One region of the Enterobacter sp. LM3 genome, then DNA from elsewhere that is predicted to be linked to it. Evidence: predicted binding sites of a transcription regulator. Region 1 holds the regulator's gene; each other region holds the start of a gene.
The links. The regulator Fur, encoded in region 1, represses iron uptake genes when iron is present. The targets are predictions, from matches to a motif close to ATAATAATGAGAACNACTATCAA.
Positions count from the first base shown of each region.

Region 2: feoA (ferrous iron transporter A) is a predicted target of Fur. The motif match lies at 1,421-1,443, and genes of this name have one in related genera.
Region 3: sufA (Fe-S cluster assembly scaffold SufA) is a predicted target of Fur. The motif match lies at 2,927-2,949, and genes of this name have one in related genera.

Region 1 covers NZ_JBJURN010000001.1:422,954-427,014, reverse strand. The annotation lists gene chiP (chitoporin ChiP) at 1-498, shown strand, start outside; gene chiQ (ChiQ/YbfN family lipoprotein) at 545-874, shown strand; gene fur (ferric iron uptake transcriptional regulator) at 983-1,429, opposite strand; gene fldA (flavodoxin FldA) at 1,722-2,252, opposite strand; gene ybfE (LexA regulated protein) at 2,408-2,695, opposite strand; gene ybfF (esterase) at 2,824-3,597, opposite strand; gene seqA (replication initiation negative regulator SeqA) at 3,781-4,061, shown strand, end outside.
Region 2 covers NZ_JBJURN010000022.1:17,581-21,641, forward strand. The annotation lists gene feoB (Fe(2+) transporter permease subunit FeoB) at 1-1,122, opposite strand, end outside; gene feoA (ferrous iron transporter A) at 1,153-1,380, opposite strand; gene ACJ9N4_RS18645 (Tex family protein) at 1,675-4,005, opposite strand.
Region 3 covers NZ_JBJURN010000006.1:71,730-75,790, forward strand. The annotation lists gene fdnI (formate dehydrogenase-N subunit gamma) at 1-346, shown strand, start outside; gene fdhF (formate dehydrogenase subunit alpha) at 391-2,541, opposite strand; gene sufA (Fe-S cluster assembly scaffold SufA) at 2,989-3,357, shown strand; gene sufB (Fe-S cluster assembly protein SufB) at 3,366-4,061, shown strand, end outside.

The DNA.
Region 1 (4,061 bases):
GTGGGTCAGGTTGATTTGCGTCTGGAAGGGACATGGGTGAAGGCGGAAGGGCAGCAGGGCTACTTCCTGCAGCGTATGACCCCAACCTACGCCTCCTCCAACGGTCGTCTGGATATCTGGTGGGATAACCGTTCAGACTTCAACGCCGACGGTGAAAAAGCGGTGTTCTTCGGCGCGATGTATGATCTGAAAAACTGGAACCTGCCGGGTTGGGCTGTGGGGGCATCTTACGCTTACGCCTGGGATGCGAAACCTGCCGATATGGCAACACCTGACGCATACTACGATCCAAACTACCGTCTGAAAGAGTCCTCTTACAGCCTGGATGCCATGTACACCCTGCAGGATGGCCGTGCAAAAGGAACAATGTTCAAGCTGCACTTCACCCAGTATGACAACCACTCTGATATCCCAAGCTACGCGGGCGGTTACGGCAACATCTTCCAGGATGAGCGTGACGTGAAGTTCATGGTTATTGCCCCATTCACAATCTTCTGATGAACACCCCGGTGGGCTAAGCCCGCCGGGATGGAGACTGCACATGATGAAAAAAATCGTAATCGTCGCGTTGCTGGCATCGGGGTTGGTGGCTTGTGCACAGCCTCAGGCACCGAAAGAGGACTCGCGTCTGAAAGAGGCATACAGCGCCTGTATTAATACGGCGGAAGGTTCGCCGGAGAAAATTGAAGCCTGTCAGAGCGTGCTGAATGTACTGAAGAAAGAGAAAGCACATGAGCAATTCGCGACGCAGGAGAATGTCCGCGTGATGGATTACCAGGCCTGTATTCAGGCGCGTAAGACCGGTAACGATCAGGAAGTGGCGAAGCGTTGCGATCAGATCTGGAAAGAAATTCGCAGTAATAACAGTAAATAATCAGCTGTCTTGACGCCCGGTAGCACTGCGCTTACCGGGCTTTTTTTATGCCAGATTACAGGCAAAAAAAAGCCAACCTTTCGGCTGGCTCAGAGTATGAAAGCAGACTTATTTTGCGTCGTGCGCGTGCTCGTCTTCGCGGCAATCACCTTCCGCACAGTGGCCGTACAGGTACAGGCTGTGGTTGGTCAGGCGGATGCCATGACGGGCGGCAATTTCACGCTGGCGCGCTTCGATGGAATCATCGCTAAATTCAATGACCTTACCGCAATCAAGGCAGATCAGGTGATCGTGGTGCTGCTGTTGGGTCAGTTCGAAAACAGATTTACCGCCTTCGAAATTATGACGGGTCACAATACCCGCGTCATCAAACTGGTTCAGTACACGATAAACAGTGGCCAGCCCAATCTCTTCGCCCATGTCGATAAGACGCTTGTAAAGGTCTTCCGCGCTGACATGGTGGTTGTCTGGCCCCTGAAGCACTTCAAGGATTTTTAATCGAGGAAGCGTTACTTTCAGGCCAGCCTTCTTTAATGCGGTATTGTTGTCAGTCATGCGGAATCTGTCCTGTTGCTAAACGATTCACTTCTATAAAGGAAGTGACAGAAAATGCACTTGGGATAATGCGTCTCATTATAGAACTGCCATGCCTAAATGAAAACTGCAAGTCTCAAGCAAAGTATGCTTATAAAAACGTGGTATCACCAACAAACTTGTTCGATGGCTTCCACTTTTTGTCAGGGGAATATTGTACAGATTTGAACGAAAAAGTTAAAAGTTTGTAGCAATTAATTTAATCGGTTTTACCCGATTGGCGGGCGCAACCGGAGTTGCGCCACGTCAGAACTCAGGCGTTAAGAATGTCGTCCAGGTTCAGTTCTTCGCGGATCTGCTTAACCCATTTATCAACACGCTCAGCAGTCAGTTCCGGCTGACGATCTTCGTCGATAGCCAGGCCGACGAAGTGATCGTCGTCCGCCAGACCTTTAGAGGCTTCGAAGTGGTAGCCCGCTGTTGGCCAGTGACCCACGATTACCGCGCCGTGCGGCTCGATGATGTCGCGGATGGTGCCCAGCGCGTCGCAGAAATATTCTGCGTAATCTTCCTGATCGCCGCAGCCGAACAGTGCAACCAGCTTGCCGTTGAAGTCGACTTCTTCCAGTGTCGGGAAGAAATCATCCCAGTCACACTGCGCTTCACCATAGTACCAGGTCGGGATACCCAGCAGCAGAATGTCATAACCTTCGAGATCTTCTTTGCTGCTCTTGGCGATGTCATGCACATCGGCAACGTCTTTACCGAGCTGTTTTTGAATGTTTTTTGCGATATTTTCGGTATTGCCGGTATCACTGCCGAAGAAAATGCCGATGATTGCCATGAGTAAAATAACCTCTTGAAACTTAATGGTATGGTGGCGCAATTTGTCCACGGATAAGGGCAATAATAGCAGAACAGGCAACCCTGCGGAAACTGCTATCGCGCAGGACTGCACTCTGTGCTACATGAAAACGGTGAGAAAGGAGATTTTCAGACTTATACCTTGCCGCGCAACGTCTCAAGCTGTGTGATTAACATCTCTTCAATCAACTCACTGCGGCTGATGTTACGCGCGTCAGCCAGTTCATTCAGCGCATCGACAGCATCGGCGTTGAGCTTCAGTTCGACACGCTTAAGCCCACGATTTTTATCGCGTTTTAGCTGGTTGCGTTTATTAATACGCAGCTGTTCATCGCGCGAAAGCGGATTCGTTTTCGGTCGTCCCGGTCGACGCTCATTCGCGAACAGATCTAGTGTCGTACGGTCCGTTTGTTCTTTGGCCATGATTCTGAGACTTCGGGGGAAACAAGCCGCCCTGCTAATGCCCGGGCGATAAGCGCGCCATCATACATCACCGAAAACGGCACGCCAACGACTGGAAGCCTGCAGCCTTCCAGTCGCTGTCTTTTTAATCAATTTGCCGTATCAGAGAGATAGCGGCGGATTGCGCGTAATACGGCGTCCGGTTTTTCCGCATGAACCCAGTGTCCGGCTCCGGCAATCACATGGGCGCGTGCCTGCGGGAATTGTGCCAGCAAAGTGTCGCGGTATGCATCGGTCACGTAAGGTGAGTTACCACCACGAATAAAGAGAGTAGGGCGTTGCCAGGCCGGAACGGTTTCCCAGCCAACGATATTGTCATACTGGTCCCAGAGCGCTGGCACGTTAAAACGCCACTGGCCGTCAACAAACGACTTCAACAGGAACTGCACAACGCCTTCTTCATCAAGATGTTCACGCATCACGGTCGCCGCCTGCTGACGCGTAGAGACCCCCGCTTCTGTCACCGCATTGATGGCGGCAAATATCTCATCATGACGACGCACGTCGTAATCCACGGGCGCGATATCAATGGCGATCAGACCGTTAATTCGTTCCGGTGCAAGCGCCGTCAGGGCCATCACCGCTTTGCCACCCATTGAATGCCCGATAAACGTCGCATTCTGGAGATTATTCGCATCAAGCGTATCCCGCAGATCCTGCGCCATTGCCGCGTAGGTCATTTCCGCTGAACGCCCGGACAGGCCGTGATTGCGCATATCGACCTGCAAAATATCGTGGTCGGTAACCAGCTCGCGCGCCAGCACGCCCAGGTTATCCAGGCTGCCAAAAAGCCCGTGAACCAGTACGATGGGAGAATTATTGTTCGGCGATTGTGCAGATTGCGCTCGGGTATTCAATTTCATGGCAAAGTTCTTTTTTTACGTATGTCAGGTTAGGGTATCATGTTGAACATTCTGCCGCCCGGCTGCAAGGTTCCAGTTTAATCTGACTTTTGCCGCCAACCTGGTTTGACGCTATCCGCTGTTGGGATTTGACCTTATAATCCCAACGACTTGTATTCAGATAAGATATCGCACTGGATTAAGATGAAAACAATCGAAGTTGATGACGAACTCTATCAGTATATTGCCAGCCAGACGCGGCATATTGGGGAGAGCGCGTCCGACATTTTACGGCGCATGCTTAAAATTTCCGCCGCCTCACAGCCTGCTACCCCAGTCACTAAAGATGTCGTGTCTCAGCCGAGCGTTGTTGCACAAGCAAAACCTGCCGTGACACCGGCAAAAGATAAAGTGCGTGCGATGCGCGAGCTGCTGCTTTCTGATGAATATGCGGAACAGAAAAAAGCGGTTAACCGCTTTATGCT
Region 2 (4,061 bases), on a different contig from region 1:
CGCCATGTAACCGGAATCCTCAAGGAAGGAGAGGAACAAGTACATCATGCCGATTTGCGGTACCAGCGGCAGAACGGTGTTGATACCGCCACCGATCCCCTGGGCGAGGAAAATAGTCAGCCATTCCGGGAAGTGCAGGGTATAACCCACCCACTGAATACCGTGCACGAATATCGCGACGGAACCCGCATCGAAAATCGGCTGGAGTGCGCCGCCGATGTTAATGGCGAGCAGGAACATCAGGTACATCACCAGTAAAAAGATCGGCAAACCAAGGAAGCGGTTGAGCACCACTTTATCCACGGCGGCGGTAAAGCGGCTTGGCTCAGCCGTCAGAGCGTTACTGACCACATCGCAAATGGCCGCAATGGTCTGGTAGCGTGCGTCGGCGATGTGTAACGCAGGGTCATCCAGCTCGCCACTCAGACGTGCCAGTGCAACATCCAGCTTATCTGCCGCATCGCCTGCATAGGCGCGACTGTAGATATCGCCTTCCAGCATCTGCAACCCGAGCCACAGACGCTGTTTTTCCGGCATGCTTTTGTCCATCTCTTGCGCCAACTGGCCGGCTTCGCGCAGCAGCGGCTGTGCATAATGCACCAGCTCAACATCCTGATTGCTCACGTGACGGTCGATGGTCATCTTCAGGGCATCAATACCCCGTGCGCGGGTGGAAACCAGCGGGACAACCGGGCAGCCCAGGCGCGTGGCGAGGGCATCGACATCTATGCGCAGCTTTTGCTTTTCCGCGATGTCGAGCATGTTGAGCGCCACAATGCAGGGAATACCCAGCTCCAGCAGTTGCAGCGTCAGATACAGGTTGCGCTCCAGATTCGAGGCATCCACGACGTTAATGAGCAAATCGGCGTCGCCGCTCAGAATATAGTGACAGGCAATCTGCTCATCGAGAGACGTTTGTGACGAGATGGTGGTTAACGAATACGTGCCTGGCAGGTCAACCAGCGTGACCTGATTGTCTGTTGTCGCGAACTGGCCTTCTTTACGCTCAACCGTCACGCCCGCCCAGTTACCGACGCGCTGGCGCGCACCCGTCAGCTGGTTAAATAGCGTGGTCTTGCCGGAATTAGGATTGCCAATTAAGCCAATAGTTAATTTTTTCATTATCGTAAACTCACTGAAACCGCTGGCTTGTTATCGGGATAAGGCTTCGACTTCTATTAATGCGAGGTCTTTTTTACGCAGAACCAGATTCACACGTCGGGTTTCGATATGAACAGGATCTCCTAACGGGGCAACGCGCACGACCTGGAATGATGAGCCGGGTAGCATGCCCAGCGACAGCAGCTTTTGCCGATAGGCTGGGCTAATTTCACGGGTAAAACCGGTGATTTTCCATGCACTGTCTGGAGTGAATTGCATAATGCCTGATTCCACGAGAGGTTAAATTATCTACTCTGTGATGATAATGAGAATAGTTTTTATCATCAATCATAAAACTGTGACGGAATGTAGTTTTGGGTATGAATTTACGGCCTGTTTGACCTTGCTCAATATTTTATGAAATGCGGAAAAAAGTAAAACGCGGGAGTTTGTTAACGGAAGGATAATTAGTGGTTTAAATATGGATATGCAATCGGTTTCATATTTGATGAGTAACGTTGGGTCAGCGAGTTAATTAAATTCCCCTCTCCCCATTGGGGAGAGGGTGAAGGGTTAGCGCTTCTTACCCATCGCCGCCGCCAGCGCATCCATCATCGCGCTGTTACCCGCAGGCTGGGCGTCACGCCCACGCGGCTTCGCTGCTTTGGCTGCAGGACGCTGCTGCTCGCGGCCTCCACCATTGCCGCCACGGCGTGCGTTGGTTTCACCGGGCTGCTCGTCCAGGCGCATAGTCAGGGCGATACGTTTGCGCTGCAGATCCACTTCCAGCACTTTCACCTTCACGATATCGCCCGCTTTGACCACGGTATGCGGGTCTTCAACGAACTTATCGGCCAGCGATGAAATGTGAACCAGACCATCCTGATGCACGCCGATATCCACAAACGCACCAAAGTTGGTGACGTTAGTGACCGCACCTTCCAGCACCATACCTGGTAGCAGGTCGTTCATGGTCTCGACACCGTCGGCAAAGGTCGCCGTCTTAAACTCAGGACGCGGATCGCGGCCCGGTTTTTCCAGCTCCTTGATGATGTCGGTAACGGTTGGCACGCCGAACTGTTCGTCGGTGAAATCAGAGGCTTTCAGGTTGCGCAGCGCGCTGTTATCGCCCATCAGATCTTTTAGCGCCTGCTGTGTGGCCGCCAGAATGCGCTCGACAACGGGGTAGGCTTCCGGGTGAACGGTTGACGCATCCAGAGGGTTATCGCCGTGGTTGATGCGCAGGAAGCCCGCGCATTGCTCAAAGGCTTTTGGCCCCAGACGGCTTACCTTCAACAACTGCTGGCGGTTCTGGAACTGACCATTCTCATCACGCCAGGTGACGATGTTCTGTGCCATCATGCGGGTTAAGCCCGCCACGCGGGTCAGCAGGGGGACGGAGGCGGTGTTCAGGTCTACGCCGACGGCGTTTACGCAGTCTTCCACTACCGCATCCAGCTTACGCGCCAGCTGAGTCTGGCTCACGTCGTGCTGATACTGGCCGACACCAATAGATTTCGGGTCGATCTTCACCAGCTCCGCCAGCGGATCCTGCAGACGGCGAGCGATTGAAACGGCACCACGCAGGGAAACGTCCAGATCCGGGAATTCCAGCGCTGCCAGTTCAGAGGCGGAATAGACCGATGCACCCGCTTCACTGACGATCACTTTCTGTGCCGTGACTTTCGGGAACTGTTTCTGAACGTCGAGGTAGAAACGCTCGGTTTCGCGAGATGCAGTACCGTTACCGATGGCAACCAGCTCAACGTTGTGTTTTTCGCACAGCGCCGCAACCGCTACAGCCGCTTTTGCTGCCTGCCCGGTATGCGGATAAATGGTGTCGGTGGCCACCAGTTTACCGGTGCCATCAACCACCGCCACTTTTACGCCGGTACGCAGGCCTGGATCGAGGCCCATCGTCGCGCGCAGGCCTGCAGGGGCGGCCATCAGCAGGTCATGCAGGTTACGGGCGAAGACGTTAATCGCTTCGTCTTCGGCGCGCTCGCGCACGGTGCCCATCAGTTCGGTTTCGAGGTGCATCAGCACCTTGATACGCCACGTCCAGCTCACCACGCCTTTACGCCAGCTGTCCGCCGGGGCGTTGTTGAGGCGCAGGCCGAGGTGGTCGGTAATGATCTGCTCGCAGTGGCTCTCTTTCGGCGGCTCATCAAACTGCGGGTCGGCGTTCAGGGAGAGTTGCAGCACGCCTTCGTTGCGGCCACGGAACATCGCCAGCGCGCGGTGAGACGGGGCGGTAGCGATCGGTTCGTGGTGGTCGAAATAGTCGCGGAATTTCGCGCCTTCTTCCTCTTTACCTGCCACCACCGCAGAGACAATGTGCGCATTCTTCCACAGATAATCACGCACTCTGGAAAGCAGAGTGGCATCTTCGGAGAAGCGCTCCATCAGAATGTAACGTGCGCCATCGAGCGCCGCTTTGGTGTCCGCCACGCCTTTGTCGGCATCGATAAATTTGGCGGCTTCGGTTTCCGGGTCGTGGGACGGCTCGTTCCACAGCAGATCGGCCAGCGGCTCCAGGCCTGCTTCAATCGCAATCTGCCCGCGCGTGCGGCGCTTCGGTTTGTACGGCAGATAGAGATCTTCCAGTTCGGTTTTGCTCAGGGTACCGTTAATGGCCTTTTCCAGATCGCTGGTCAGTTTGTCCTGTTCGCCGATGGATTTGAGGATTGCCTGACGTCGGTCTTCCAGCTCGCGCAGGTAACCCAGACGGGTCTCCAGGTTACGTAGCTGCGTGTCATCCAGACCGCCGGTGACTTCCTTACGATAACGTGCAATAAACGGCACGGTGTTCCCTTCATCAAGCAGGCGAACGGCAGCTTCTACCTGTTCGGCTCTGGCCTGAAGTTCACCCGCAATAATGCGGCAGAGCGAATCTTTCATCATGGCTTTATCATCTGTTGAGTCGAAAAATCAGGGGATAGTTATACGGGCTGGCACGG
Region 3 (4,061 bases), on a different contig from region 1:
CAATGAGCATAAGGTGGCGGATGTTGGTAAGTACAATGCCGGGCAGAAAATGATGTTCTGGAGCATCATGAGTATGATCTTCGTGTTGCTGGCGACCGGGGTGATTATCTGGCGGCCTTATTTTGCCCACCATTTCCCAGTGAAGGTGGTGCGCTGGAGCTTACTGATCCACGCAACCGCCGCCATCATTCTGATCCACGCCATCCTTATTCATGTGTATATGGCGTTTTGGGTAAAAGGATCGATCAAGGGAATGATTGAAGGTAAGGTCAGCCGTCGCTGGGCGAAGAAACACCATCCGCGCTGGTATCGCGAGGTGGAAGCAAAAGAGAAGGGGCTGGAGTAGAGCAGTGTTGCCGGGTAAGCGTTATACCTTACCCGGCAGTGCCATCAGATATTCACCGCACTGATCAACCGCGTCTTCATGGTTTGATACGCTGAGGCCGCAAAGTCCTCCGCCCAGCGCTGGTCTTCGATCGCCTCCAGTTGAACCGCACAGTATTTTGTTTCCGGCGTTTTGGAGATTGGGTCGAGATTATCCTGTGTCAGTTCGTTACAGGCACCAATCCACCATTGATAAGTCATATAGACCGCACCGACGTTGATGCGTTCACTGATGCTGGCGCGCGTGATGACTTTGCCACGACGTGAGCGCACCCACACCAGCTGACCGTCAGCAATGCCCAGTTTGTTCGCATCGGCTGGGTTCATCTGTACCCGGCCCGGTTCGTCGGCCAGGCTTTGTAGCGCGGCACAGTTTCCGGTCATTGACCGGCAGGAGTAGTGTCCAACTTCGCGCACCGTGCAGAGCACCAGCGGATAGTCTTCATCCGGCGTCTCAGCCGGAGCGCGCCAGGCGGCGGCAAAGAGCTGGCCTTTGCCGGAAGGCGTGTCGAACTGATTGTCTTTGTATAAATACGGGGTACCTGGATGGTCGAGCGTTGGACACGGCCACTGAACATGGCCCATCTCACCCATTTTTTCATACGTCACGCCGTAGAACAGCGGGCACAGCTCGCGCATTTCATCCCAGATCTGCTGGTTAGATTCGTAATGCATCGGGTAGCCCATCTCCGTTGCCAGCAGGCTGATGATTTCCCAGTCGCGCTTCACGTTACCGCTGGCCTCAATCGCTTTCCCGAAACGCTGGAAGCCGCGATCGGCACAGGTAAAGACACCGCCATGTTCGCCCCAGGAGGTCGCCGGAAGCAGTACGTCCGCCACTTCAGCGGTCTTGGTCATGAAGATGTCCTGTACGACCACAAAATCGAGCGCCCCGAAACCGCTGCGTACCAGGCCCAGATCGGCTTCGGTCTGAAGCGGATCTTCCCCCATGATGTAATAGGCTTTGACCTTACCTTCCAGCGCAAGGTGCGGGACTTCGGTGATGCGTGTTCCGACGCGATCGTCCATCTTGTTCACGTCTATTCCCCAGGCATCGGCAAATTTCTGCCTGACCGCCGGGTCGGTCACGTCCTGATAGCCGGGGAACATGTTGGGCAAAACGCCCATGTCACACGCTCCCTGTACATTATTCTGCCCGCGCACAGGCCCGACGCCTACCGCTGGACGTCCCAGGTTACCGGTCAGCAGCGCCAGGCTGGAGAGGCCTTTTACCACATCCACGGCCTGGCCAAACTGCGTAACGCCCATGCCCCACATAACGGTGGCGGAAGGTGCCGCCGCGAACGTACGCATCGCCTGGCGAATGTCGCGGGCCGGAATACCGGTCAGGTGTTCGACGTTCTCGGGAGCATAATCTTTAATTGTCTGCCGGTAGGCCTCAAGCCCCTCAGTGAAACGTGCGACGTAGTTTTTGTCGTACAACTCTTCTTCCAGCAGCACGTAGCCAAAGGCATTGACCAGCGCCATATTGCTGCCGTTTTTCAGCTGCAGATGCTGATCGGCAATGCGGGCGGTTTCAATACGTCGCGGATCGCAAACAATGATTTTTGCGCCATTCTCACGGGCTTTCAGCACGCGCCGGGCGACGATGGGGTGAGAATCTGCGCAGTTGTAGCCAAATACCAGCAGGCATTTTGAGTTTTCAATATCGTTTATTGAATTACTCATCGCGCCATTACCAAGTGTTTCCTGCAGACCCGCAACGGAAGGGCCGTGGCAGACGCGGGCGCAGCAATCCACGTTATTGGTGTTAAGCACCGCGCGGGCAAATTTTTGCATCACATAGTTTGTTTCATTACCTGTCCCTCTGGAGGAGCCGGTGGTCATAATTGAGCGTGGGCCAAACTCTGTTTTGATGGCGTTGAGCCTGTGGGCGGTATAGCGGATAGCCTCTTCCCAGGTGACGGGTGTGAATGCTTCGCCTTTGTGGTAGCGGATCATCGGTTGCGTCAGGCGGGGGGTGAGCAGGCGGGTATCGTTGAGAAAATCCCAGCCGTAAAAGCCTTTCAGACACAGGGTTCCCTGGTTTGTCACGCCCTCTGCTGCTTCGGCACGGAGAATACGGTTATTTTCAACGACAAGATTTAATTTGCAGCCCGCACCACAATAGGGGCAGACGCTTGCGATTTTTTTCATCAATAACAGACCTGTTAAGAAATGAAGCGATAGTTAACTGGGTAACCCAGTCCCGTAAACGCAAGTAAGCAGGATACGTGCCAAATTTTCTTTTCTTGTTTTATAAGGGGTTATCTGTGGCGGGAGGGTGTCGTCGTCAGACTGCTCGTCAGAATTGACGATGACACGTTCGCAGGTGTCTCAAAATCTATCTTAAAAATAGGCATTTCCGATGCATATTTTAATTTGCATCTGACCTCGGCGATCTCTGTTGATAAATGCATTATTTATCAATGCATTGAACAATTAAATCCATCCCGTCAGCTTCGCCTGACAAGGTCTATGCTTAATAAAAGCAGCCAGAAAGGGCGATTTAGCCGAAAGCCCCTGCTCGCAAGGGGTTGAAGTGATAATCGTTATCACTAACATGATGTTATGCCCTGGTGGCTCAACAGATGAGGTGGAACTATGGAACTGCATTCAGAAACCTTCAATCCTGCCGACTTTGCCTGGCGCGGCTTAACGCTAACGCCAGCGGCTGCGGCGCATATCCACGAGCTGGTGGCGAAAAATCCAGACATTCTGGGATTGCGTTTAGGTGTTAAGCAAACCGGCTGCGCGGGCTTTGGGTATGTGCTGGATACCGTCACTCAGGCGGAGAAAGACGATCTGGTCTTTGAAACCGAAGGAGCCAGATTGTACGTCGCACTCCAGGCGATGCCATTTATTGATGGCACCGAAGTGGATTACGTACGCGAAGGCTTAAACCAGTTATTCAAATTTCATAACCCGAAAGCCCAGAATGAATGCGGCTGCGGCGAAAGCTTTGGGGTATAGGCGGTGCTATGTCTCGTAATACTGAAGCAACTGATGATGTGAACACCTGGAGCGGCGGACACCTTAACTACAAAGAGGGGTTCTTCACGCAGCTGCAGACCGATGAACTGGCGAAAGGCATTAACGAAGATGTCGTGCGGGCGATTTCCGCCAAGCGCCACGAGCCGGAGTGGATGCTTGAATTCCGCCTGAATGCCTTCCGTGCCTGGCTGGAGATGGAAGAGCCGCACTGGCTGAAAGCGCACTATGACAAGCTGAATTACCAGGACTATAGCTACTACTCCGCGCCATCCTGCGGCAGTTGTGATGATACCTGCGCCTCACAGCCCGGTGCGGTACAGCAAACCGGGGCGGAAAACAGCTTCCTGAGCAAAGAGGTGGAAGAGGCGTTTAATCAGCTCGGCGTACCGGTTCGTGAAGGTAAAGAGGTGGCGGTGGATGCCATTTTTGACTCCGTGTCGGTGGCGACCACGTATCGCGAGAAGCTGGCAGAACAGGGCATCATTTTCTGTTCCTTCGGTGAAGCTATCCACGATCACCCTGATCTGGTGAAAAAGTACCTCGGGACCGTCGTGCCGGGTAACGATAATTTCTTTGCCGCACTCAACGCGGCGGTGGCCTCTGATGGCACCTTCATCTATGTGCCAAAAGGCGTGCGCTGCCCGATGGAGCTGTCGACCTATTTCCGCATTAATGCTGAAAAA